Allobranchiibius huperziae: one gene and its partner. The main gene of each other region encodes a partner of the protein of the gene in region 2 in a complex. Links are inferred from orthologs where the notes say so. Each region holds a gene or a part of one and is shown on either strand. Other genes may lie near its edges.

What was found.
Region 1: HNR15_RS12125 (region 2) and sucB share a complex: the UniProt entries of both Escherichia coli proteins name them as parts of the 2-oxoglutarate dehydrogenase (OGDH) complex. The link is inferred for Allobranchiibius huperziae from one-to-one orthologs.

What each region holds. Positions count from the first base shown.
Region 1 is NZ_JACCFW010000001.1:2,173,364-2,186,545, reverse strand. Bases 8,795-11,759 are described here. They hold sucB (2-oxoglutarate dehydrogenase, E2 component, dihydrolipoamide succinyltransferase), read right to left. Parts: upstream 11,217-11,759; coding sequence 9,372-11,216; downstream 8,795-9,371. Other genes in these bases: lpdA (dihydrolipoyl dehydrogenase), read right to left, coding at 11,261-11,759; HNR15_RS10270 (TIGR01777 family oxidoreductase), read right to left, coding at 8,795-9,364. Outside these bases: lipA (lipoyl synthase), read right to left, coding at 1-347; HNR15_RS10310 (cysteine hydrolase family protein), read left to right, coding at 521-1,099; lipoyl(octanoyl) transferase LipB, read right to left, coding at 1,113-1,742; HNR15_RS10300 (citrate/2-methylcitrate synthase), read left to right, coding at 1,835-2,977; HNR15_RS10295 (citrate/2-methylcitrate synthase), read right to left, coding at 2,984-4,156; HNR15_RS10290 (serine/threonine-protein kinase), read left to right, coding at 4,246-5,829; HNR15_RS10285 (ABC transporter permease), read right to left, coding at 5,848-6,660; HNR15_RS10280 (ABC transporter permease), read right to left, coding at 6,660-7,460; HNR15_RS10275 (ABC transporter ATP-binding protein), read right to left, coding at 7,460-8,374; more of HNR15_RS10270, read right to left, coding at 8,450-8,794; more of lpdA, read right to left, coding at 11,760-12,658; HNR15_RS10255 (leucyl aminopeptidase), read right to left, coding at 12,725-13,182. UniProt on the Escherichia coli protein: E2 component of the 2-oxoglutarate dehydrogenase (OGDH) complex which catalyzes the second step in the conversion of 2-oxoglutarate to succinyl-CoA and CO(2).
Region 2 is NZ_JACCFW010000001.1:2,585,212-2,592,654, forward strand. The notes cover bases 1,615-6,228. They hold HNR15_RS12125 (multifunctional oxoglutarate decarboxylase/oxoglutarate dehydrogenase thiamine pyrophosphate-binding subunit/dihydrolipoyllysine-residue succinyltransferase subunit), read left to right. Parts: upstream 1,615-1,990; coding sequence 1,991-6,028; downstream 6,029-6,228. Other genes in these bases: HNR15_RS12120 (ABC transporter permease), read left to right, coding at 1,615-1,814; HNR15_RS12130 (GNAT family N-acetyltransferase), read left to right, coding at 6,036-6,228. In the rest of the region: HNR15_RS12115 (ATP-binding cassette domain-containing protein), read left to right, coding at 7-1,008; more of HNR15_RS12120, read left to right, coding at 1,008-1,614; more of HNR15_RS12130, read left to right, coding at 6,229-7,073; HNR15_RS12135 (DUF6104 family protein), read left to right, coding at 7,149-7,322; HNR15_RS12140 (GDSL-type esterase/lipase family protein), read left to right, coding at 7,330-7,443. UniProt on the Escherichia coli protein: E1 component of the 2-oxoglutarate dehydrogenase (OGDH) complex which catalyzes the decarboxylation of 2-oxoglutarate, the first step in the conversion of 2-oxoglutarate to succinyl-CoA and CO(2).

The DNA of each region.
Region 1 (13,182 bases), 410 kb from region 2 along the record:
CGCAGACCCATCTGCTGCACGGAGTCGGCGACCCGACGCGGCTCGTCACGGTCCAGGTCGCTCGGGCGGCCGGTGTCGATCTGGCAGAAGTCGCAGCGGCGGGTGCACTGCTCGCCACCGATGAGGAAGGTCGCCTCGCGGTCCTCCCAGCACTCGAAGATATTGGGGCACCCGGCTTCCTGGCAGACCGTGTGCAGGCCGCCGGTCTTCACCAGGTTGTGCAGCGAGGTGTACGCCGGGCCCATCTTGGCCGTCGTACGGATCCATTCCGGTTTGCGCTCGATCGGGGTCTCGCTGTTGCGCGCCTCGACGCGCAACATGCGCCGTCCCTCCGGTGCCACGGTCACGGTCTCGCTGCTCCCTTGCCTTCGACGTCGGGCATCTCGCCCAGCTCTGCCCTCTGGCGCAACCGCCGTGGGAGAGGCTTTGTTCCAGGGTACGCGGGCGCCGCGGGCCGATCGCCGTTGCCGTCGAGCGCAGCCCAGTCTGGCGGGGCGCCGTCGCTGCCTAGGCTCAGGGGATGAGTAACGCGGTGCAGGGCGTACCGAGCATCGACGCGCGTACGGCACTCGTGATCGTCGACGTGCAGCGCGGTTTCGACGACGCGGGCTGCTGGGGACCGCGCGACAACCCGCTGTGCGAGAAGCACGTCGCGGCCCTGCTGGGACGGTGGCGGGAGGACGGGCGCCCGGTCGTGTTCGTCCGGCACGACTCGCTCGACCCCCGCTCGCCGCTGCGCCCCGGTCAGCCGGGCCACGCGTTCAAGGACGTCATCACGGGTGAGCCGGACCTGCTGGTCGCGACGTCGGTCAACTCCAGCTTTCACGGCACGCCCGACCTGCACGCGTGGCTGCAGCAGGAGGGCATCTCCTCGATCGTGATCTGCGGGATCACCACCAACCACTGCTGCGAGACGACCGCGAGGGTCGGCGGCAACCTCGGCTACGACGTGCGCTTCGTCATCGACGCCACGCACACCTTCGACCGGGTGGGTCCGGACGGCGCCGAGTACACCGCCGCCGAGCTGTCTCGGGTCACGGCGGCGAACCTGCACGGGGAGTTCGCGACCGTCGTGAAGACCGCCGACCTGCTCGGGTGAGTGCGGCGGCTGCTCAGCCCAGGATGTCCGGGAGCCGCTTCTGTACGAAGGGCAGCACCTCGCGCACGGGGACGTCGCGGCCCAGCTCCTGGCTGAGCGAGGTGACGCCGGCGTCGGGGATCCCGCACGGGACGATCGTGTTGGACCAGGACAGGTCGCAGTCGCAGTTGAGCGCGAACCCGTGCATGGTCACGTCGCGGCTGACCCGGATGCCGATCGCGCCGACCTTGCGCTCGGGCCTGCCGTCCGATGCGGCGAACCACACCCCGCTGCGACCTTCGACGCGCTGAGCGGCCAGGCCGAGGTCAGCGCAGACGTCGATCATCAGCTGTTCGAGTCGGCGCACGTGCCCCACGACGTCGATCGGGTTGGGCAGTCGCACGATCGGATAGCCGACGAGCTGTCCCGGGCCGTGCCAGGTGATCTTCCCGCCGCGGTCCACGTCGATCACCGGCGTGCCGTCGAACGGACGCTCGTGCGGCTCGGTGCGTTTCCCGGCGGTGTAGACGGCCGCGTGCTCCAAGAGGAGCACGGTGTCCTCCTGCTCACCGGCGACGACGCGGGCGTGCACCTCGCGTTGGGTGTCCCAGGCGGCCTGGTAATCGACGAGATCGGGGGCGAAGCCGAGCTGCTCGATGCGCATCGTTCGAGCGTACGCCGGGACCTTCCGTACTCCCGCGTCACATTGACACGATCAACATTGGCGCGGCGTCGCGGCCCGGTGAAGCTGGCGCCATGACACAGACCGCTGACCCCGCACCCCTGATCGCGCCTCCGGGTCTGGCCGGCGTGGTCGTCGCCGACACCGCCCTCGGAGACGTCCGCGGCGCCGAGGGCTTCTTCCACTACCGGCAGTACGACGCCACCGGTCTCGCCCGCGACCACAGCGTGGAGGACGTCTGGCACCTGCTGCTGCGCGGCGATCTGCCGGACCCCGAGACCGTTCGCGCATGGCGTGGGGAGATCGCCGAGCATCTGCTCGCGACGGATCGCTACGCCGAGCAGCTCACCGCTGTCCTGCGTGCCGCGCCGACGCGAGCACCGTTGTCCTCGTTGCGGACTGCTATCTCGGCGTACGGCGTCCTCACAGGTGACGAGCCGCTGTGGGACCTGGACGACGCGGCGCGGGAACAGGCGGCGCTGCGGACCGCTGCCGCGGTCCCGTGGCTGGTCGCGGCGGCGTACGCCGTCGGACGCGGTGAGCAGCCCCGCCCGGCACGCGCCGAGCTGGGGTACGTCGGCAACTACCTCTGGATGGTCACGGGCGGCACACCGGACGAGCGCGCCGTGCGGGCGCTCAGCCGGTATCTGTGTCTGACGGTCGACCACGGGTTCAACGCCTCGACGTTCACCGCGCGGGTCGTCGCCTCGACCGGCGCCGACCTCACGGCGTGCGTCGTCGCGGCCATCGGCGCACTGTCCGGGCCGTTGCACGGCGGTGCGCCGAGTCGCGCCCTCGATGCGCTCGACCAGATCGGCACGGTCGAGAACGCTGCACCCTGGGCGCGCGCGCGGCTGGCCGCGGGGCAGCGGGTGATGGGCTTCGGCCACGCGGTCTACCGGGGTCTGGACCCCCGCTCGGAGCTGTTGCGGGAGACCGCGACCGAGCTCGGCGGCGACACCGCTGAGCTCGCGGTGCGGGTCGAGAAGGAGGTCGTGCGGGTGCTCGACGAGGCCAAGCCGGATCGCCCGCTGCGCGCGAACGTGGAGTACTACGCCGGCGTGGTGATGCAGGAGTGCGGCATCCCTCGTGAGCTCTTCACACCCACGTTCGCGTGCAGCCGGGTCATCGGGTGGACCGCGCACATCCTGGAGCAGGCGAGGGGCCGCAAGATCTTCCGGCCGAGCTCGCGATACGTGGGACCGCCTGTGCAGTAACGGTTCTCAGTCACCGGTGTAGATCGCGCGCGGGCGGAACCGCAGCGGGTGGCCGTGCTCCTCGATCCCGTGCGCGATGAAGCCGGCGATCCTGGCCACGGAGAAGATGGTCTCCCCGGCGCCGTGCGGCAGGTCGTGGCCGACGGCGAGCGCCGCCAACGCGAGGTCGACGTTGGGGTAGCCGCCGCCGCGCCGGTGCACCTCGAGGCGCAGCGCATCGGCGGCTGCCACCACCTTCGGCGCGGTCTCCTCCAGCAGCCCCAGCAAGGTCTCCGCACGCGGGTCGATCCCGCGGTAGACGGCGTGCCCGAAACCCGGTGGTGACCCCTCGTATTCGTCGAGCGCGGCCGAGGCGCCGTCGTCGATGCTGCATCGGAGCAGATGCTCCGCGCCCACTGAGGCGCTTCCGTGTCGCGGGCCGCCCAGCGCCGACAACCCCGCCAGCACCACCAGGTACGGCGGCGCGCCGGTGCCCGCGGCGGTGCGGGCCGCCAGCGTCGAGGTGGCGAGTTCGTGGTCGGCCAGCAGCACCAGGGCGGCGTTCAGAAGCGTCGTTTCCGCAGCGTCGACAGGGCGACCCAGCAGCCCGTGGCCCAAACGTCCCGCCAGCGTGCCCTGAGTGGTGTGGTCGGGCGTCCCGACGGACGCCACCGCGGCGAGCAGCGCCGCATGACCGGCCCTGGCGAATCGGGTCGTGTCGGTGGCGACCTGGTCTCCCCGCGTCCCGTCGTGCAGCAGGTGCACCGCCATCCGCACGCGGTCCGCGCCGGTGGCCTCCGGTCCGCACAGCCGGCGTGCCTGCGATGCCGCGCCGTCGGTCGACGGCGTCGGGGCCCAGTCGAACTCGGGACACTCCCAGAGCAGCTCGACCACCCGCTCGTACGCCGTGTCCGTCGCGAGCTGCGTCGCGTCGGCGCCGCGATACAGCAGCACTCCTTCGGGGATGAGGGAGGTGATCCGGGTGTCGATGGTGAGCTCGAACCGGCCGGCCACGGCACGCCGGTGCCGCTCGGCGAGGGCGAGGACCTCCGACCGCCGAAAGCGGGACCCGTCGTGCCGCGACCCGACGAGGTCGGCCCGGGTGAGGACGCCACGGCTCACGTACGCGTACACGGTGCGCACCTGCACGCCCAACAGCTCCGCGGCGACCGAGGTGCTGATCAGATCGGCGTCGTCCACGAGAGGCACGCTAGTTCCCTCACGAACGGGGGTGGGGGCTGTGGACAAGTTCTGCGGGCCGCGCCCCGCGGATGGCACGGTCAGGTGCCATGGACGCGCGACCGCAAATGCCGGGGTACGAGGTGCTGCATCCGCTCGGTGCCGGCGGGTCGGGCCAGGTGTGGGCGGTCCGCCGTTCGGACGGCGTGCGGCTCGCAGCGAAGGTGCTCGGCGCCGACGAGGGTGACGTCCTGCAGCACGAGGCGTCCCTGCTCCAGGCCCTGCGCCACGAGCACGTCGTGCGGCTGCACGAGGTCGTTACCCTCGACGACGGGGGACAGGCGCTCGTGATGCAACTGGCGGAGGGCGGGTCGCTGGCCGAGAGTCTGCGCACCCGCGACCACCTGACTCCGGGCGAACTGGTCACGGTGCTGTGCCCGGTGGCCCGCGCCCTGCACGATCTGCACAGCATGGGCCTGGTCCACGGCGACCTCAGCCCGGGCAACCTCCTCTTCACCCAGGAGGGCAAGCCGTTGATCGCCGACCTGGGCTTCTCCCAGCTGGCCGGGCACGACGGCCTCCCCTTGTGGGTCACCAAGAGCTGGGCCGCGCCAGAGGTCCTGGCGGGCCAGGAGGTCACCCCCGCGAGCGACGCGTACTCCTTGGGCGCGATCGCATGGACCGCACTCGTCGGCACCGCACCCGAGCCCGCCGCGCTGCGCCCCGACCTGGCTGATCTCGCCCCGCAGCTCGCGCCGGAGCTGCGCGACTTGGTGCTTTCCTGCCTGTCGCACACCCCATCTGCACGTCCGACCCCGGAGGACTTCGCGGTGGCGCTCTGGGCGATGGCACCCGCCGAGCCCGCGCCGGTGCAGGGGTCGGCAGGGCGGCGTACGGCGCCGCAGGGATCGGGGGACGATCCCGGAGTGCAGCTCACCCGCCGCATCCGTGAGGACGCCGGCCGGGAGGGCAGGAGCCCGAATCACGAGGGGGGTGAGCCGGCGGCGAGACCGTGGGAGGGCATCGGGCGGCACAGCGCGAGTGCGGAGGGCGGCGCATGGTGGCGGCGCCCGGTCGTGGTGCATACGGCGGGTGCGGCGGCGTTCGTCGGACTGGTCGCCGGCGGCCTGATGCTGGTGGGGGACGGCACGCCCGCCGGTGCCGACCACGCAACGCGGACGTCGTCTCGCAGCCTGGCCGGCGCCCCCCGCACCCGTGCGGCCCCGGTGGCCACCCCGACCCGCTCGGCGCCCAGCACGTCGCGCCCGCTCCACCCGACGTCTCCGTTCTCCACGACTGCATCGCCCCGGCAACGCTTGTCGCGCTCGCCGCTGGGCGTGCTCCAGCTGCTCGTCAGCGCCCGGGCGCATGCGTGGGTCACCGGGGATGCGGGTGATCTGCGGTCGGCGGTGCAGGTCGGTTCAACGGCATACCGATCCGACAGCGCGGACCTGAGCACCGCCCGCGCGGGCGGAATGCACTACTCGCGGCTGGATTTTCGGGTCCGTAGTGCGCGGACCGTCTCGACGACGGGAGGCACCACGCAGGTGCAGGCGGTGATCGACCGGTCGGCGTACACCGTGTCAGGGCCGGACGGCACCCGCACCCTGCCCGCGACGGCGGGGGAGCGCGCCGACGTCTCGCTCGTCTGGACCTCCGACGGGTGGCGGATCACCGCATGGACAGCGTTGTGATCGCGCCCGTCGGCGCGGTCAGGTGAGCAGCAGCACCGACAGTCGTCGGCTGACGATGCGGGTGCCGATGACGCCGAGCACCAGCAGGTAGACCACCGAGACCATCGATCCGATGCCCACCTGCCCGGTGGTGAGCTCGCGGCAGAGCACGACCCCGCGGTAGAGCGGGGTGCACTGCACGACCCACTGCAGCCACTCGGGGAAGGCCGAGACCGGGAAGAAGGTCGCCGAGAAGAGGAAGAGCGGCAACGTGCCGAGCGTGATGAATTCGAAGTCCTGCCAGCTGCGCATCCAGGTGGTGAGCGCCATCCCGATCCCGCCGAAACCGAACCCGATCAGCAGGGCCGCCGGCAGCGCCAGGACAGCCCACCAGCTGTGCACGAGTCCGAGGGCGAGCATCACGAGCAGGAACGCCGCGGAGTAGATGCCGCCGCGTAACAGGGCCCAGGTGATCTCGCCGCGGGCGACGTCGCTCGTCGTACGCGGCGTGGACAGGACCTGGTCGTAGAGCTTCTGGTACTTCAACTTGAAGAACACGTTGAAGGTGGTGTCGAAGATGGCTCCGTTCATGGCCGACGCCGCGAGCATGCCCGGCGCCACGAAGTCCGCGTACGGCACCGAGCGACCGCCGACATCGAAACCGTGCACCAGCTTGCCGACGCCGATCCCGATGGAGAGCAGGTAGAGCACCGGCTCGAGGAAGCCGGTCAGGAAGATGATCCAGCCGCGCCGGTAGACCAGGTAGTTGCGGTAGAGCAGCACGCCCGTCGCGGCAGCGCGGGACAGCTCGCGACCGCGGTCACGGGTGATCGGTGCGGACAGGATCGCCATCAGAAGATCAACCGCCGGGTGAGCGCCCGCACGCTGAGCCAGACGCCGACCGCGGCGAGCACCACGAGATAGGCCAGGTGCGTGGCCACGGGACCGGGCTCGCTCGTCCCCAGCGCGAACATCCGGGTCAGTGACACCCCCTGCCACAAGGGGCTGACACGGGCGATGGCCTCCAGCGGCGCGGGGAGGTTGGACAGCGGGAAGAAGGCACCCGAGAAGAGGGTCAGCGGGATCATCAGGAGCCGGAAGATCAGGGTGAATCCCATCTCGTTGCGCAGGGCCGCCGCGTACGCGTAGATGGGCGCGGCGAAGGCGAGGCCGAGCAGCAACTGCACCAGCACCACGCCGCAGGCGCCGAGCACCGAGTGGAAAACACCGAACGGTGCGAGCACCAGGGTGAAGACCACCGCGGTGAGCGCCAGCCGTAGGACGGCGAAACCGAGGTGCGCCACGACCAGGTCGACGACCCGGAGCGGTGTGGCGGCCATCGAGAAGTAGGTCTTGTGCCACTTGAGCATGGTCATCACCGGGAAGGTGACCTCGCCGATCGCCACCTGCATCGACTGCGCGGCAAGCATCCCCGGGACCACGAACTGCAGGTAGCTGTGCGCGCCCTCGGGCCGCTGGGGGTCCGCGTGCACGAAACCGCCGAGCAGCACCCCCATGGCCACCACGTAGAGCAGCGGATTGAGGAAGCTGGTCACCACGCTGCCCCGCCAGGTGCGGCGGTAGAGCGTGAACCAGTAGTCCGCCAGCCGCCACGCCTGGAAGGGGCTCGGCCGGTCCGTCGTGGCGCTCATCAGTCGACCAGGCTGCGGCCGGTGAGCCGCAGGAAGACGTCTTCGAGCGTGGAACGCCGCACCAGGACGGCGGTCGGCGTGAGCCCGCGCTCGCCGACCTTGGCGAGAGTCTCCTCACCGTGCTGGGTGTAGAGGAGCAGCCGGTCGGGCAGCACCTCGACCCGGTCGGCAAGATCGCGCACCCGGTCTGCCATGTCCTCGTGCTCACCGACGCCGAAGCGCAGCTCGGCGACCTCCCGCGTGGAGTGCTCGGCGATCAACCGTAACGGCGACCCCTCGGCCACGATCTCACCCTTGTCCATCACCACGAGCCGGTCGCACAGCTGCTCGGCCTCGTCCATGTAGTGCGTGGTCAGCACCAGGGTGACGCCCTGCTGTTTGAGGCGGAACAGCTTGTCCCACAACAAGTGCCGGGCCTGCGGGTCGAGGCCGGTGGTGGGCTCGTCGAGGAGCAGCAACTCCGGGTCGTTGATCAGCGACCGGGCGATGGTCAGCCGACGCTTCATCCCTCCGGACAGATTGTCGACCTTCGCCTGCGCCCGCTCGGTCAGCTGCGCGAATTCCAGCAGCTCGTCGGCTCGGGAGCGGACGGCCGCGCGCGAGAGGCCGAAGTAGCGGCCGTAGACGATCAGGTTGTCGCGCACGCTGAGGTCGTTGTCGAGGGTGTCCTCCTGCGGACAGATGCCGATCCGGCCGCGGATCTGCGAGCCGTGCGTGGCAGGGTCCATCGACAGGATCCGCAACTCGCCCGAGGTGACCGGGGACACCGCGGCGATCATCCGCATCGTGGAGGACTTGCCGGCGCCGTTGGGCCCGAGGAAGCCGAACGACTCACCGCGGTGGATCTGCACGTCGATGCCCCGCACCGCCTCGAACGACCCGAAGCTCTTGCGCAGCGAACGGGCCTGGATCATCGAGTCGTCCGCTCGCGTGGGCACCCGGCGAACCTACCTACCGCGGCCGACAGGGTGCGGGAAGACGTGCCGGGATCAGCGAGCGAGCCACTCCGCGACCTCGCCCAGCTCTCCGTGGTACCAGACGAAGCCGCTGTCCTGCAGCGCCTTCGGCTGCATCCGCAGACTGGTCATGATCTCCGATGCCAGCTCGCCGAGCACTGCCCGCAGCGCGAACGACGGGGCCGGCAGCACCGCGGGCCGGTGCAGGGCGCGTCCCAGCGCGTGCATGAAGTCGGCCTGCCGAGCGGGGGAGGGACTGCTCATGTTGACCGGCCCGGTGATCTCGGGATGGTCGATGAGGTGCACGATCGCGCGGACCTGGTCCTCCAACGAGATCCACGACCACCACTGGCGCCCGGAGCCGAGCGGGCCGCCGAGCCCGAGCTTGGCCAGCCGCAGCACCTGCTCCATCGACCCGCCCTTCTGGTCCAGCACCAGGCTGGTGCGCAGGAAGCACACCGGGTGGCCGGCGGCAGCCGCAGGTGCCGTGGCCGCTTCCCACACCTGGGTCACGCCGGCGAGGAAGGAGTCGCCGGGCGCACCGGACTCGTCGACCACGTCGTCGCCCCGCTCGCCGTAATAGGACATCCCGGACGCGCTGACGAGACGCACCGGAGCCTCGAGCGAGGCGAGCACGTGAGCCAGGGTCGCGGTCGAGGAGACCCGCGACTCGGTGATGGTGCGCTTGTACGCCGCCGTCCACCGATGGTCGCCGATGCCGGCGCCGGCGAGGTTGACCGCCGCGGTCACCCCACGCAGGTCGGCCGGGTCCAGCTCGGCCTTCGCCGGGTCCCACTGCACCTCGTCCGACGCGCCGGGTGCGTGCCGCACCACCTTCACGACCTCGTCGCCGCGGGCGGTGAGGTGCTCGATCAGAGCAGTGCCGATCATCCCGGAGGATCCGGTGATCGCGACCCGTTGCACCACCCGGGCGTCCGACTGCGTCATGACGGGATCAGACCTCGAACGCGCCCTCTTCCAGGCGCTCCTTGACGGTGCCGAGGAAGCGGGCGGCGTCGGCGCCGTCCACGATCCGGTGGTCGTAGGAGAGCGCCAGGTAGACCATCGAGCGGATCGCGATGGTCTCGCCGCCGTCCGCGTCGCTCAGCACGACCGCGCGCTTGACGACCGAGCCGGTGCCGAGGATCGCGACCTGCGGCTGGTTGATGATCGGGGTGTCGAAGAGCGCGCCCCGGCTGCCGGTGTTGGTCAGCGTGAAGGTGCCGCCGCCCAGCTCGTCGGGGGTCACCTTGTTGTCCCGGGTACGCGCGGCCAGGTCGCCGATCTTGCGCGCCAGACCGGCGATGTTGAGGTCGCCGGCGTTCTGGATGACCGGGACGAACAGCCCCTTCTCGGTGTCGACGGCGATCCCCAGGTTCTCGCTGGAGTGATAGACGATCGAGTCGTCCTCGACGCTGGCGTTGAGCACCGGGTGGGTCTTGAGCGCCTCCACCGCGGCGAGCGCGAAGAACGGCAGGAAGCTGAGCTTGACGCCCTCCCGCTCGGCGAAGCCGGCCTTCGCGCGGTCGCGCAGACGGGCGATCCGGGTGACGTCGACCTCGACGACCGTGGTGAGCTGCGCCGAGACCTGCAGCGACTCGACCATCCGGGTCGCGATGAGCCGGCGCATCCGGGTCATCTTCTCGGTGGTGCCGCGCTTGGCGGACACGTCGATCGACGGCGCTGCCGGGGTGCTCGCGGCTGCAGGTGCGGCGGGTGCTTCCGGTGTGGCGGGCGCCTTCGCCGCCTCGGCGGCCTCGAGCACGTCCTGCTTGCGGATGCGCCCGCCGATCCCGGTGCCCTTGACCGAGGCCAGGTCGACATCGTGCTGGGTCGCGAGCTTGCGGACCAGGGGGGTCACGTACGCCGAGGAACCGCCGTCGCCCTCGGAAGACGCCGATGGCTGCGCGGCGGGCGCCGCGGAGGGCTCCGGCTTCTGGGGGGCAGGCTCGGACTCGGGGGCGGGCTCGGCCTTCTTCTCGGGCTCGGGGGCGGGCGCCTCGTCCTTCTGCTCTGCCTGCGGCTCGGACTTGGTCGTCTCGGTGTCCTTGGTGGGAGCCGGCACCGAAGACCCGGTCGACGCAGCCGGGGAAGACGACGCGGCGTCGCCACCGGAGGGCGCGCCCCCGATGACGGCGAGCTTCGCGCCGACCTCGACGGTCTCGTCCTCCTGGACCAGGATCTTGGTCAGCGTGCCCGCGGCCGGGGAGGGGACCTCGGTGTCGACCTTGTCGGTCGAGACCTCCAGCAGCGGCTCGTCCATGGCGACCTCGTCGCCCTCGGCCTTGAGCCACCGGGTGATGGTGCCCTCGGTGACGGACTCGCCGAGCGCGGGCATGGTCACGGTCTCGCCCTCGCCGGAACCACCAGCGCCGCCTGCGTCGTTCGATGCCTGTGCCGGGGCCGCCTGGGCGGGGGCCTCGTCCTCGGTGTTCTTCTCGTCCGGCTCCGCGGCGGCCGACGGTTCGGCGGGAGCAGGCTCCTCGGACTGGGCGGGCTCCTCGGATCGGGCGGGCTCCGATGATGCCGCGTCGGACCCGCTGCCGGCGGAGTCGCCGCCCGCACCCTCGCCCACCACGGCCAGGTCGGCGCCGACCTCGACGGTCTCGTCCTCCTGCACCAGGATCTCCTGCAGCGTGCCGGCCACCGGCGACGGGATCTCGGTGTCGACCTTGTCGGTCGAGACCTCCAGCAGCGGCTCGTCGACCGCGACCTCCTCGCCCACCTGCTTCAGCCACCGGGTCACGGTGCCTTCGGTGACGGACTCTCCGAGTGCGGGCATGGTCACGCGTTCAGACATGGCCGACATTCTCCTTCATGTTCAGGCGGTGTGGTGGGCGGGTCTCAGGAGTGGGCGTGCAGCGGTTTCCCGGCGAGCGCGAGGTGCGCCTCGCCGAGCGCTTCGTTCTGGGTGGGGTGGGCGTGCACGAGCGGTGCGACGTCGTCGGGCAGCGCTTCCCAGCCGACGATCAACTGGGCCTCCCCGGCCTGCTCGCTCATCCGGGCGCCGATCATGTGCACGCCGACGACGGGCCCGTCGGTGCGGCGTACGAGCTTGACGAAGCCCTGGGTCTGCAGGATCTGGCTCTTGCCGTTGCCGCCGAGGTTGTACTCGTACGTCGACACGTCGTCGCCGTACTCCTCGCGGGCGCGCGCCTCGGTCATCCCGACCGCCGTGATCTCCGGCTCGCAGTAGGTCACCCGGGGGATGGTCTGCTCGTCGACGGGGGCCGGCGCGAGTCCGGCGATGTCCTCGGCCACGAAGATGCCCTGGGCGAAGCCGCGGTGCGCGAGCTGCAGCCCGGGCACGATGTCGCCGACCGCGTAGACGCCGGGGATGCCGGTGCGGCACCGCTCGTCGGTGGGCACGAAGCCGCGCTCGAGGGTGACGCCGGCCTCCTCGTATCCCAGGTCCGCGGTGACCGGGCCGCGGCCGACGGCGACCAGCAGCAGGTCGGCGTCGATGGTGTCGCCGGACTCCAGGGTGATCGTCACGGCGTCCGCACCGTCGGTCGCCGACGCGAAGCGGGCGCCGGTGCGCACGGTGATCTTGCGCTTCTTGAACGCGCGCTCCAGCGCCTTGGAGACGGCCTCGTCCTCACTGGCCACCAGACGGGGCAGCGCCTCGACGACGGTCACCTCGGCGCCGAACGACTTGTATACGGAGGCGAACTCGACACCGATGACGCCGCCGCCGAGCACGACGACGCGCTCGGGGACGTGATCGAGGGTGAGGGCCTGGGCGCTGGTCGCGATGCGGCCGCCGACCTCGAGACCGGGCAGCAGCCGCGGTGTCGAACCCGTCGCGAGCACCACGTGCCGGCCGGTGAGCACCCGATCACCGACGGTGACCGTGGTGGGGGAGCTCAGCCGACCGGTGCCCTCGACGTACTCCACCTTGTGCGCGGAGATCAGGCCCTGCAGACCCTTGTAGAGCCGGGAGATGACCCCGTCCTTGTAGGAGTGCACCCCCGGCATGTCGATGCCGTCGAGCGAGGCCTTCACCCCGAACTTCGCGCTCTCGCGTGCGGCGTCCGCGACCTCGGCCGCGTGCAGCAGTGCCTTGGTGGGGATGCATCCCTGGTGCAGGCAGGTGCCGCCGAGCTTGCCCTGCTCCACCAGCGCGACGCTCAGACCGAGCTCGGTGGCGCGCAGCGCGCAGGCGTAGCCGCCGCTGCCACCGCCCAGCACGACGATGTCGAAGGTGTCGGTCTGGTCGGTCCCGGGGTCCGCGGACGTCATACGGGTCAACGCTCCTTTGCGTCAGTGATGTCAGGTCGGCAGCTTGTCAGCCGCCGGGTGGTGCGGTCAGGCCCGGCCCTCGGCCAGCGTGACGAGCGTGCGCACGGCGTACCCGGTGCCGCCGAACGGCGTGTAACCGTAAGGCTTCTCGTTGTACGCCGGTCCGGCGATGTCCATGTGCGCCCACGGCAGCTGCGACCCGTCGGCACCGTTGCCGACGAACTCGCGCAGGAAGAGCGCGGCACTGATGAGACCGCCGGGGCGCGCACCGGTGTGCTTGACGTCGGCGATCTTGGAGTCGAGTCCGGCGCGCAGGTGCTCCAGCAGCGGCATCGGCCATGCGGCCTCGCCCGCCCGTCCCGCGGCGTCGACGATCTCCTCGCGCACGGCGTCCTCGTTGCTGACCACGGCAGCGGTCTGGTCGCCCAGGGCCACGACGGCCGCGCCGGTGAGGGTCGCGACGTCGATGGTCAGATCGGGGGTGAGCCGCGAGGCGAGGCTCAGGCCGTCGGCCATCACGAGGC
Region 2 (7,443 bases):
TTGACCGTGTCAGCCAGTTCCGTACGACCGCGTGCCGCAGGGGGCGAACCCGGCGCACCGGTGCAGATCAGCAACCTCACCAAGACGTTCGGCAGCTTCAAGGCCGTCGACGACCTCAGCTTCTCGGTCGAGCCGGGCCGGATCACCGGCTTCCTCGGCCCGAACGGCGCAGGCAAGACCACCACCCTGCGGATGACCCTGGGGCTCATCACCCCCACGGCGGGCACCGCGACGATCGGCGGGCGCAAGTACGCCGACCTGCCCCACCCGCTGCACACGGTGGGCGCCGCCCTTGAGGCCACCAACTTCCACCCCGGCCGCAGCGGGCGGGATCACCTGCGGGTCATCGCCGCCGCCGGCGGGTTCACCGACAAGCGCGTCGACGAGATGCTGGAGCTGGTGGGCATCCCGGCCGCCGCGAAGAAGCGCGCCGGCGGCTACTCGATGGGTATGCGGCAGCGCCTCGGGCTGGCCGCGGCGCTCCTGGGCGACCCTCAGGTCCTGATCCTCGACGAACCCGCGAACGGCCTGGACCCGGAGGGCATCCGGTGGTTGCGCGGCTTCCTGCGCCACCTGGCGGGCGAGGGCAAGACGGTGCTCATCTCCAGTCACATGCTGAGCGAGGTCGAGCAGACCGTCGACGACGTGGTGATCATCGCCAACGGCAGGTTCGTGCGGCAGGGCACCATCGGTGAGTTGCGCGGGCAGGCCCGGGTCGTCGTACGCACGCCGAACGGCGACCGTCTCACCGAGGCGTTGCGCCGGGCCGGGCTGCAGGTCGAGGCACTGCCCGAGGGTCGGTATTCCGTGTCGACCGACGACCTGATCCAGGTGGGCGACGCGGCGTTCTCCGCCGGAGTGCCCGTGCACGAACTACGCGCCGAGCGCGCCGACCTGGAGGACCTGTTCTTCCAGCTGACCGAGAACACCAATCGCAACCTGGGCCCCGGTTCGGACGGCAGCACGCCGCCGAACGGCCCGCGAGCAGCAGAGGAAGGTGCCCGCTGATGGGCGGCGCGATCAAGGCCGAGGTCCGCAAGATCTTCACCACGCGCCTGTGGTGGGGGCTGCTGATCGGCGACGTCGTCCTCGGTGCGCTGATCTCGTTCGCGTGGGCCTTCCAGATCGGCTCGGACTCCGCGAAGCAGAGCAGCGACCGGCAGACCCATCTGCTCGCGACCGCGAACCCCGACTCCATCGCGTCGGTCTACTCGGCCGGCTTCATCGCCTCGATCGCGCAGCTCTTCCCGCTGGCGCTCGGGGTCATCCTGATCACCTCGGAGTTCCGCCACAAGACGTGGACCGCCACAGTGCTCGCTCAGCCGAAGCGCTGGCCGATCACCGTGTCCAAGATCGTCTCGATCGTCGTGGTGGGAATCGTCTACGGCGTCGTCTACGACATCGCCTCGGTCATCGGCGGCGCCATCACGCTGAAGAGCTTCCGCAGCTCTGGACTGTTCCTCACCAGTAGCCAGGTGCTGCAGACGCTGGCCCTGATGCTGCTGATCTTCACCGTCTGGACCTTGCTGGGCTTCGGCTTCGGGATGCTGATCCGCAATCAGATCGCCGCGGTCTTCATCGCCGTCGGGCTGGCGTTCATCGGCAACATCCTCTTCAACGTGCTGTTCCGGCTCGTGCATTGGCACTGGGCGCCGAAGTTCCTGCCGGGCGACCTCACGAGCTCGATCCTCAACCCGGGCTTCAGCGACTCGAACTCCTTCAACTGGTGGGCCGGCGCGCTCGTCCTGACGGCCTACGGCCTGGTGCTGGCCCTCGTAGGCAGCGGCATCAACCAGCGCAAGGACGTGCTCTGAGCGACCTCCATCACTGCGCGATCAGGCGAGGGTGACCGCCGGCGACACCTTGTAACACAAGGTGTGGACACGCCGACGGCTCATCCTCGCCCCGCGTTAGGCTGGAGCCGTTGTCGTTTCCACCCCTGACGGACGCTTGCTGCCCGCCGTACACCCCTGAAAGAGGCGCATTCCGCGTGTCATCCCAGTCTCCCGACCCGCTCGCGACGTTCGGACCGAACGAGTGGCTGGTGGACGATCTGTACCAGCAGTACCTGAAGGACAAGAACTCCGTCGACAAGGCGTGGTGGAGCTTCTTCGCCGACTACCGGCCCGACGGGGGCGGACCCGCCTCCGGTGGACAGAGCGAGGGCCCGACCTCCAACGGTGCGTCCGCGAACGGAGCGTCCAACGGTTCTCCCGCGAAGACCTCGGCGTCGCGAGCGCCGTCCGGTGCCAGTGCGTCCGCCACGCCCGCGGCCGTCGGCAAGGACGCCCCCCGCACGCCCGCGGCAGGTCCCGGCGGGCCCGCCGGAGCGGGTGATGGTGGCAACGCCGCCGCGAAGCCCGCCGCGGACGCCGACCAGGCGCCGACCCCCGCCAAGGACGTCGCCGCCGAGCGGTCCAAGGCCCGCGCCAAGGCACCCTCGCGCGACCCGAAGCCCGACGGCCGCCCCGACGCCGACCACACCGCGAACGGCCACCAGGCCCACGGCTCGCCGGACCCGAGCGAGGCCGAGCTGTCCAACACCCAGCCGATCGCGCGCGACACCGTCAACGACACGGTGCCGGAGGCCGAGCCCGTGCAGGACACCCGCACCCCGTTGCGCGGGGTGTCCGCACGCATCGTCTCCAACATGGAGGCGAGCCTCGACGTCCCGACGGCCACCAGCGTCCGCGCCGTCCCCGCCAAGCTGCTCATCGACAACCGCACGGTCGTCAACAACCACCTGGCTCGCAGCCGGGGCGGCAAGGTCAGCTTCACCCACCTGCTGGGGTGGGCGATCGTCAAGGCGCTGCACGTCGTACCCGAGATGAACAACGCGCTCGGCGAGGACGAGAAGGGCAAGCCGGTCCTGGTGCAGCCCGGGCACGTCAACTTCGGCCTGGCCATCGACCTGAAGAAGGACGACGGCAGCCGCACCCTCGTGGTGCCCAGCATCAAGGGCGCCGAGGCGATGAACTTCGCTCAGTTCTGGAGCGCGTACGAGGAGATGGTGCGCAAGGCGCGTACCGGCGCCCTCACCCTCGAGGACTACGCCGGCACCACCATCAGCCTCACCAACCCGGGCGGCATCGGCACGGTGCACTCGGTGCCGCGGCTGATGAAGGGCGCGGGCGCGATCATCGGCGCAGGCGCGCTGGACTACCCCGCCGAGTGGTCGGGCGCGAGCCTGGACACGCTCAACAAGAACGCCGTCAGCAAGATCATGACGCTCACCTCCACCTACGACCACCGCGTCATCCAGGGCGCCGTCTCCGGTGAGTTCCTGCGCGTCGTGAGCGAGCTGCTGCTCGGCGAGAACGACTTCTACGACGAGATCTTCGCCGCGCTGAAGGTGCCGTACGAGCCGATCCGCTGGGTCCGCGACATCGACACCAGTCACGACGACGACATCAACAAGACCGCCCGGGTGCAGGAGCTGATCCACGCCTACCGGGTGCGAGGCCACCTGATGGCCGACACCGACCCGCTGGAGTACAAGCAGCGCCGGCACTCCGACCTCGACGTCACCACGCACGGTCTGACGCTGTGGGACCTGGACCGCACCTTCCCCACCGGGGGCTTCGGCGGTGCGCCGTTCCTGAAGCTGCGCAAGATCCTCGGCGTCCTGCGCGACTCCTACTGCCGCAGCATCGGCATCGAGTACATGCACATCCAGGACCCCGAGCAGCGGCGCTGGATCCAGGACCGGGTCGAGGTCGGCTACCAGAAGGCCACCACCGACGAGCAGTTGCGAATCCTGCGGCGCCTCAACGCCGCCGAGGCGTTCGAGACCTTCCTGCAGACCAAGTACGTCGGCCAGAAGCGCTTCAGCCTGGAGGGCGGCGAGTCGGCCATCGCGATGATGGACCGGATCCTGTCGCACGCCGCCGACGACGACCTCGACGAGGTCTGCATCGGGATGCCGCACCGCGGCCGGCTCAACGTGCTGGCCAACATCGCCGGCAAGTCCTACGCGCAGATCTTCGCCGAGTTCGAGGGCACCCAGGACCCCAAGTCGGTCCAGGGCTCCGGCGACGTGAAGTACCACCTGGGCACCGAGGGTGAGTTCACCTCCGACACCGGTCGCAAGATCGACGTCTACCTCGCCGCCAACCCCTCCCACCTGGAGGCGGTCGACCCGGTGCTGGAGGGCATCGCCCGCGCCAAGCAGGACCGGGTCAACCTGGCCGGCTCGGCCTACACCGTGCTGCCGATCCTGATGCACGGCGACGCGGCGTTCGCCGGGCAGGGCGTGGTCGCCGAGACCCTCAACCTGTCCCAGCTGCGTGGCTACCGTACGGGCGGCACGATCCACCTGGTCGTCAACAACCAGGTCGGATTCACCACGGCCCCGAGCAGCTCGCGCAGCTCGACGTACAGCACCGACGTCGCCCGGATGGTGCAGGCGCCGATCTTCCACGTCAACGGCGACGACCCCGAGGCCTGCGTGCAGGTCGCGGAGCTCGCCTACGACTACCGGCAGGCGTTCCACAAGGACGTCGTCATCGACATGATCTGCTACCGCCGCCGCGGTCACAACGAGGGTGACGACCCCTCGATGACCCAGCCGCTGATGTACCACCTCATCGAGGCCAAGCGCAGCGTCCGCAAGCTCTACACCGAGGCGCTGGTCGGTCGCGGCGACATCACGCTGGAACACGCCGAGGACGCGCTGCGCGACTACCAGAAGCAGCTGGAGCGGGCGTTCACCGAGACCAAGGCCGCCAAGCAGGCCGCGTCGCAGAGCGCCCCCGAGGCGCCGAGCCGCAGCTCCGCCGGCACCGATGCCGAGGGCCACGGCGGCCTGGAGCGTCCGTCCGCGCAGGAGGAGGACGACACCCGCGAGGACCGCAGCGGTTACGGCACCTCGGTCAGCGAGTCGACCCTGCTGAAGATCGGCGACACCTGGGTCAACCCGCCTGAGGGCTTCACCGTCCACCCGAAGCTGCAGAAGCTGATGCAGAAGCGTGCCGACATGGTGCGCAACGGCGGGATCGACTGGGCCATGGGCGAACTTGCGGCGTTCGGGTCGCTGCTGATGGAGGGTGTGCCCGTCCGGTTGGCCGGCCAGGACACCCGCCGCGGCACGTTCACCCAGCGGCACGCCGTCCTCGTCGACAAGCAGAACGGCAACGAGTGGACCCCCCTGCGCTACCTGTCCGACGACCAGGCGTGGCTGTGGATCTACGACTCGCTGCTGTCGGAGTTCGCGGCCATGGGCTTCGAGTACGGCTACTCGGTGGAGCGGCCCGACGCCCTCGTGCTGTGGGAGGCCCAGTTCGGCGACTTCGCCAACGGCGCCCAGACGATCATTGACGAGTTCATCAGCTCCTCGGAGCAGAAGTGGACCCAGCGCAGCTCGGTCGTGCTGCTGCTGCCGCACGGCTACGAGGGCCAGGGTCCCGACCATTCCTCGGCGCGGATCGAACGGTTCCTCACGCTCTTCGCCGAGGACAACATGACGATCGCCTACCCGTCCACGCCGGCGTCGTACTTCCACCTGCTGCGTCGCCAGGCGTTCGCCCGGCCGCGTCGCCCGCTGGTCGTCTTCACCCCGAAGCAGCTGCTGCGCCTCAAGGCCGCCGTCTCCGAGCCCGGCGACCTGACGACCGGCAGCTTCCGACCCGTGATCACGGACGCCAAGAAACTGGATGGCGACAAGGTGACGCGGGTGCTGCTCGCGTCGGCGCGGATCGTCTACGACCTGGAGGCCGAGCGCGAACGCCGGGACGATGACACCACCGCGATCGTGCGTGTGGAGCAGCTGGCGCCGATCCCCGCCAAGGAGATCGCCGAGGCCGTCGCGGCGTACCCGAACGCCGAGCTGGTCTGGGTGCAGGACGAGCCGAAGAACCAGGGCGCATGGCCGTTCATGGCGCTCAACCTGCCCGAGGAGCTCGCCCAACTCGGCGAGCACCGCGGTCTGCGGGTGGTGAGCCGCAAGGCCTCGGCCTCGCCGGCCTCCGGCTCCAGCAAGCGGCACCAGGCTCAGCTGGCCGAGCTGCTCTCCGGTTCGTTCGACCGCTGATCGCCCCGTGACCCTGGCTCCCGACGGTCCCACACCCGAGCTGCCGGACCGATGGTCCGCGCGTCCGCCCGCCGAGGCGGACGTCGCGGCCCTGGTGGGACTGCGGGCGGGTGAGCAGCAGGCCGCACGCGGCGAGTCGCACGTCGACGAGGACGCCGTGCGGGCCGAGGCCATCGGGCCGGGTTCGTGGACCCGCCGTCAGCTGGTCGTCACCGATCAGGACGACGTCGTCCGGGGCTGGGCCTCGGTGCACGACAGGGCGGCCGGGCGCACCAACATCGCCGTGTTCGTCGACCGGTCCCTGCCGGAGGATGTCGCGGATTCTGTGGCGGGACAGCTGTACTCGTGGTGCAGAGCGGTTGCGGGCGAGGTCGCTGCGGAACGCGGCGAGACCCGCACCCAGCTCGACGCCGGGGTGTACGACGGCGACGCGGCACAGACCCGCTGGCTCACCGCCGCCGGGCTGACCTGCACGCGCATCTGGCTGCAGATGTCGCGGCCGGTGACCCCCGACGAGGGTGAGCCGGGCGCGTTCCCACCGCTGCGCGAGGGTGTCGTCGTACGCCGCGTCGCCGAGCACACCGACGGCACACCGGTCGGCGCCGAGCTGCGCGCCGTGCACCAGATCCTGGAGGAGTCCTTCGAGGACCACTTCAACTCCTACCGGGAGTCCTTCGGGGAGTTCGTACAACGGCTCCGGGAGGACCCCGGACACCGCTGGGACCACTGGTGGATCGCGACGGTCGACATCGACGGCACCCCCACCCCGGGTGGGGCGCTGGTCGGCACCGTGCTCCCGCCGGACGACTCCGGGATCGACGGCAGCTACATCGACTACATCGGGGTGCACAGGCGTGCCCGCGGACGCGGTGTCGCCAAGGGCCTGCTGCACGCGGTGATCGCCGATGCGGCTTCTCGCGGCCGCAACAGGGTCGACCTCGAGGTCGACGCCGACTCCCCCACCCAGGCCGACGGTCTCTACCTCTCGATGGGGTGGGTGACCAAGTACCGCACCCAGTCCTGGCACCGCGACATCGACGCGTAAGGCCCGCAGGCCGGCTGACCGTCGCGCGCGGGTCGCTGGCGGCTGGCGGCCTGATCCCGGGATAACCTGCGCACTGTGTATTTCACCGACCGCGGCATCGAGGAGCTGGCCTCCCGACGCGGCGAGGACGAGGTGAGCCTGGCGTGGGTCGCGGACCAGCTCCAGGCCTTCGTCGACGTACACCCCGAGTTCGAAGTAGCAGTGGATCGGCTCGCGACCTGGCTCGCGCGCCTCGACGACGATGAGTGAGGCCGACGTGACCTACCCGACGCAGGGCAGTGAACCCCACTTCAACCCCAGTGCCGAGTTCCAGGTCGCCGAGGGGATCCGGGCCATCGGGCTGTGCTTCGTGGGCGACTCCTACGTGGCC